Regions from separate parts of the Gimesia chilikensis genome, predicted to be linked through region 1. Evidence: riboswitches for the same ligand, from Rfam matches in the RefSeq annotation. Region 1 holds a riboswitch; the other holds the start of a gene.
The links. A riboswitch is a leader RNA that binds a small molecule or an ion and turns the genes downstream of it on or off. The one in region 1 is predicted to bind S-adenosylmethionine.

Region 2: it holds a riboswitch for S-adenosylmethionine, as region 1 does, so the genes downstream of both, HG66A1_RS20660 (hypothetical protein) here and HG66A1_RS26655 (hypothetical protein) in region 1, are expected to answer to the same signal.

Annotation. Positions count from the first base shown of each region.
Region 1 covers NZ_CP036266.1:7,072,681-7,075,837, forward strand. The annotation lists gene HG66A1_RS26650 (tetratricopeptide repeat protein) at 1-973, opposite strand, end outside; gene HG66A1_RS26655 (hypothetical protein) at 1,300-1,602, opposite strand; SAM riboswitch class I at 1,723-1,826, opposite strand; gene HG66A1_RS26660 (hypothetical protein) at 2,083-3,147, opposite strand.
Region 2 covers NZ_CP036266.1:5,431,040-5,434,196, reverse strand. The annotation lists gene HG66A1_RS20670 (ATP-binding protein) at 1-473, opposite strand, end outside; partial or broken gene HG66A1_RS20665 (restriction endonuclease) at 466-858, opposite strand; gene HG66A1_RS20660 (hypothetical protein) at 1,452-1,754, opposite strand; SAM riboswitch class I at 1,867-1,970, opposite strand; gene HG66A1_RS20655 (tetratricopeptide repeat protein) at 2,302-3,157, opposite strand, start outside.

The sequences.
Region 1 (3,157 bases):
GCAGAGCGGTGGCCTGGGGAATGGCCTCGCCGGCTGTCCGGGTTCCCAGATGGGTTTTAGCAAAGGCCTCATATTCGGTTGCTGGTGTGGAAGCGGTACCTTTTGCACGCAACGCATAGAGTAAGCCCCGTGCCTTGCAGACGGAACTGAAATCGCTCCAGTAAAATTCCGTCAGAACTCCCAGGTGACCGTATGCTTGTGCCAGTTGCAGATAGGCTTTCCAGTTAGGACCATTTTCATCAAGAAACTGATGCAGTCCTCTGACGATCTGATATTGTGTCAAAGAGTCTAACTTGTGCTGATCTTTTAGTAACGATTCAGGAAGGGCAGCGTATTTTGATTTCACCAGGGGACGTTCCGGGACTCCCAGTTTTTTCAGCAGAGCTGGAAATTCATTTTGAGAAGCCAAAGCCATGGCTTCTGCCATTTGAGGCAGGATATCCGTTTCCTTCCCATCGATCTTGAAATTCTTCTCCAGCAGAAACTGGCGTTCGGCCCCTTTTTCCTGATAAACAGCCAGTCCGAAGACGAGATATCCTTTCGAGCCGAGTGGCCAGTATGTGGATGAGACAACCCCTACGCGACCAAGTTGCGGTAATGTCTTTTGGGGCAATGATTCCCCCAGCAGCGCATCGCGTGTGCGACACCCCAGATGCTCACGTGCTGCGATCAGGAACGCCTGGCGGACCAGCTCACGCGATAAGGGGCCGGGTTCCTTCTGCGCGCCACCGGCCAGATAATGGCTGCTGATATATTCCAATCCAAACACGGGAGTGCCATCAATTAAACCGATGGTTCCCTTAGGGCCGGGAGGCAGTCGACTGCTGGTCTCTGTGCTGCCCCGTTTTTTGCGTTCCAGATTGAACTTAATGGGCTTGATGTCAGAATCCGCAGCCCTGGTCAGCTGGGGGGCGAGAGAAGTCGTGCAAAGAAAGAGAATCAGACAGGTAATTAGTGTCTGTGCTGGTTTCATAGTCGCAACCTGTGATGTAGTAAGAGAGCATGTCTCCCCCAGGACTACACGTGCGTGATCCTGAGGGCTATTTTGAGCTTATGGGCACCACCGAGGTCTAGTCAATAGTACAGTTTGGTGGCTCGGGGTAATTCCGTAAGTCGACTGGTTTCATACTGGATTCTGAGCTGAAATCTCATATGGTTGGGTTCAGCCAGACTCTCATGAGACGATCGGGAAGCTGGATGCTAACTGTCCATTTATCTAGATAGAGACTTTCATCCAGAGATTTACCAACGTCGCATTGCTGTCAATTCAGGAAGACCATTGATCTGGCCCAAATCCACTCATAGCACAGAACGTGTCGTCAGTGTTTCCTTTAAATCCAGGTCGATCAGTCCCCGCACTCGCCGACTGGCACATTCATGCTTCTGTGCGATCAGTTGACTGGCGTGCTGATGCCAGTCTTCGTCCCGGTGGGGGCAGGTAAAGCAGTCGTGCAGATGCCCTAGACCACCAACCGCCTCGGCAAAGCAGGTCGGTCCATAACAGTTGCGTTTAACTTCGCATTTCGTGCCACAGATGGGACAGTGCAGTTCTGCTTTTTCGCCCGGTTTTGTGTACAGATATTGTTTTCCGCTGAATAACATTGCCCGTTTCTCCTCGATTTATCCTGAATTAGAATAGAATTATCACGGGCAAAACTGGCAAGCAGTCGTAAGCAGAGAGAGGCCTCACTGGGGTCTCAGAGCCATTCTTTGCTTTTTCAGGCCGCATCGTTTTCCTCTCGGAAAGGCTGTGGCACCTTGGTGGCTGAACCAGGTTGCCGGGCGTTTCAAAGGGCCATATCCCTCAACGCCACTCGTGATGCAATCAGGTGGGAATTCCCACCGACAGGGAAATCATATATGTAATGTTTCAACGGTCAAGATCTAATTGTACAAAGAATCTGGATAAGATTAGGTTCACACTGAGTGAGATGTTTGAGTACGTGGGGTACGATCTTTGGAGGGCACTTCATACGCTGGCTGTTTCAATCCACACTTCTAGCCGAGCTGCCGTGATAGATGCCTCACTCAAGAGTGTAAAAGTCTGCAAGTCCGTGTTCGCGCCATAGTCAAATTGACTAGTTAGACGCCTAGTGAATTCTTCTTTATATTGCGCAACTCCTCAAACTCGGCCCAACTCATCGTTGCGTTTGCCAGCATATCGCCCAAGACGCTTGAGGCATATATTTGGAGTTCTCGGAATAGTGATCGCCGATCATCTGAGTCTGGGACGATGTCATCAAGAAATCTACCATGATGGACGACCAGCGTGCGTATCCCGATCTGATTATCATTAGCGTCTTTCAAAGATGTCAACTCTTTGAATCGATGTGCCAGTTTGAGGTAATGAGTTTTGCTGGACGCACAGTGGCAGATTATATTGCCCTTGAGTGACTTCCAGTTCTTAAACTCATCAGGATTTGCGAGGAACTCAAGCAAAATCATTGCACGAATGAATTTAATTGTATCATTATTTGCAGTCATGACATCTGAGAGAAGTGACAGGCCATGGATTGCAACACTGGCAACCTCTCCATCGGCTGATTCTGGGAGTTTGTCGGTAATGTCAACGTCGAGATCAAGCCCTAAGCCTTTTGTTACGATGGAACACTCTATCGCCTCGCCAGCAATCAAATAGCTTTCATGATCTGGTCGTGTGTAGATCATTGCGCCAAGGAATGCCCCAGATCCATGCCAGGAACCAACATTACCCGGTAATGTGCCTGGGAAATCAAAGTGACAGCAGTGAAGCCTAATAAGGTCAAAAGTGCGTTCTGCAGTAGCTCTTAATCGCCTTAAGAGTCGAATATCGGATTCATGATCCTGGTCAAGAAATAATTCCCAATCTAGTTGGGTAGTAAAGACGACGAGTGGTGTGTCGGCGAGTAATTCATGATTGAATCCGGTTAGTGAGGTCATTATTTCTCGCAGGTCCTGGCCGGCATAGTGTGTTATGTTCTGATTTGAAGTTGACAATTCCTTGTTGCGTATAGGTCGAAACTTGCCAAGGTCAACCTCTCCTGGAGGAATAATACAGACGTCTCCAATTGAGCGTACAGATTCAACCAGCAGGCGAGAGACAGGCATAAATACCAGTTTTGTGTTTTCAGGATCACAAGCTACTTGATTTAGAAGGTGGTTCAACATTTGGGAGTCT
Region 2 (3,157 bases), 1.6 Mb from region 1:
TCTTTATTTTCTTCACGAATGATCTCCTGCAAATCACGATCAAACAAATTCACTTTGACATTATTGTCTTGTAGGTATTTGATTCCTTTCTGAGCGACAGTTGGATCGGGGTCTTCGATTCCAATCCATATTTCTTTGATTCTTGCCAATACGATGCGTTCTGCACAACTCATTTTCGGAGGATTACGGGCACCTGGTGCACAGGGTTCGAGAGTGGCGAAGAGTATGCAAGTATCAAGAATTCGATCTCGATTCTTCCGTTCTAGCAGGGTAAACTCTGCGTGATCTCCTTCTCGTAATTCCCCTCGATAGGCTTCCATTATTCTTGGAACTGATGGAACTTCTTCACCAATATCGACGAGAACGGCACCAACTTTGGGAGAAATTTTCCCATCATCACGACGCTCAGGAATGGATTGAGCCATTACTTTGACTGCCCGCTCCATCATTGCACGGGGGTTATATTTAACCATTACTTCCTCCGCACTTAACAATCATCTCGTTGAACTTCTGTTCGACTTTTGTTTCAAAGTCATCTTCCATTTCGTAAACGTCGGTAAACTCAGCGAAATCCCAGCGGCCGTACGTCTTGAGGTTATTGACTCCGGGAACCCATTGAGTTTCCATTGTTGCCTTCTTTTCCTTTGCATCTTCCTTACGATATCCTTTGATTTCAACAACCAGGTGGAGCAAATTATCTTCGCCGTGACCATCGTCAACGAGCACAATGCAGTCAGGACGGTATTTTCGCATTGTCGAACCATACTGGTAAGGAACTTCCAAGCCCAGGTTATGATTCTTTACATACGATTTCATTTTGGGATGTGCCTCAGCAATTCGACATAATTCTCCCTCCCAGTGTCGAGTTGGATAATCGTGCGGGGAATTTAGGATCGGGTGTTCAAAATATTGGTTATACATGAATACTTATTATTTGAGATTGATGTTTCTGTTGTTCGACTGTCACGCCAACCATGTCACCTCCACTTACGCACTTAACTCTATATTTAAGTTGATATTACGGAGTGAAAAAATATTAAACCATTTTGGATCAATTCGACACCCTGAGTGCACAAAAAAATATAGGTGTCATATGTATGTATTCGATAGCCCAGGACTGGTGGACTCCAGAAGAGTGAATTATGCCGCCAGTCCTGGGCTATCGCAATAAGCAGTGCAACAGCATATCGTGAACTTATGGCTAAACATGCTATTAGTATGTGCGCTGCATGATCGAATAAAAATACGTTCTGACAGTTAACTGAGTCCAGTCATGGCTATTAATGCGAGAGCATAATTCATCGAGGGCAATTTATCGGCATCGTTGCTGATACAACCGCGCCGAAAGTGAGTCTGAAGTAAACTTAACGAATGCGTTTTTTAAGCTGATGATATTAAAAGACTTAAAGGTCATTGATTTTGAGATGTCATCTAACAATAGTGCCTTCTGATCATAGTACAGAACGTGTTGTCAGTGTTTCCTGCAGATCTAGGTCAATCAGTTCCCGCACGCGTCGACTGGCACATTCATGCTTCTGTGCGATCAGTTGACTGGCGTAGCAATGCCAGTCTTCGTCCCGGTGGGGGCAGGTAAAGCAATCATGCAGATGCCCGAGGCCGCCGACGGCTTCGGCAAAACCGGTCGGTCCATAGCAGTTGCGTTCAACATCACATTTCGTGCCACAGATGGGACAGTTCAGTTCTGCTTTCTCGCCCGGTTTTGTGTACAGATATTGTTTTCCGCTGAATAACATTGCCCGTATCTCCTTTAAAATCAAAATAGAATTATCACGGGCAACACTGGCGAGCAGTCGTCAGCAGAGAGAGGCCACACTGGGGGCTCAGAGCCATTCTTTGCTTTTTCAGGCCGCATCGTTTTCCTCTCGGAAAGGCTGTGGCACCTTGGTGGCTGAACCAGGTTGCCGGGCGTTTCAAAGGGCCAGATCCCTCAACGCCACTCGTGATGCAATCAGGTGGGAATTCCCACTAACAGGGAAATCATAGAGGACAGCATCTCAAGGTCAAGTCCCGATTTCAAAGCCATCCAGGATAAACGGGCAATCCGTCACCCATGTAACCGTACACCAGTAGATGCCGACATCAAGGCCGGTTTTATTAAATTTATCATCGTTTCACAATTCACCTTCACCATAAACAACTAATGCTTCTAGACGTGTTCTGATAATTCTAAATCAGGAAATCCGAGAGAATGACTCATTGACTGAGCACAATATGAAGCAGAGAAAATACGCCGGAAAAGTGAGAAGAACAATCAGCGATAATTGCTCGACGTAAACCCGATCAATCTGCCACAGATCGTATATACGGCTTGCCTTCGTTGAACTGTCGCAATCTCCGGTTGACAGCATTTTTCTCCATGGTGGGGGCGCGCTCCAGTGTTTCCTTCTGGAATTCAATCGCTTTGTCAAACTCTCCCTGGGCGGCATAAGCGACCGCCAACGCACCGTAAATCACCCAGTACCGGGTCGGTAGCAGGTCATATGCGCGCTGAGCGTGCTGTAGCGAAAGTGCCGAATCACGAATTTTTTCATCTTCGCTCGCTCCGTACGCCATGGCAAGACATTTATGCGGGATCCAGTTTTCCGGATCGAGTTCGATAACCCGCTGATAGTCTGCGATCGCAGACTCGTATCTTCCCAGACGCTCAAATTCCTGGGCTCGGCTGATCAGCACGCCTGTCAGTTCCGGGTGAGATTTCAGAATGTCGTCGTAAGCCTGAATTGCTTCTTCCCGTTTGCCTCGTTGTACGAGGTATGCTGCGTGGCCCGCTTGCTGTTTAACATCATTGAAATCAGCGGTTAATTCCTTGATGCGCCGTGGTTCAATTTTCTTATCCAGAGCCCGTAGATACTGGCTGGCCAGGGCACAGTTATACTTGCTGGTGTCAGGTGACGCGGCAGCCAGTTGGAGGTATGTCTCTGCCAGCTCATCCTGTCCGCGAAGCTTCAGGAATTTTCCAGCGAAGAAGTAGAAATTCGTGGGAGTGCCCACCGGCTGGTGTACCATCAATGACTGAAACCAGTCCGGGTCCCACTTGATGGGATCTTTTTCTTGGAGCATCCGCTGAAAGTAATTGGCCAGTTCGGCAGAAGCATAATCCCGGTTCCACAAACCGGCGATCCCTTTAAGCAGTTCG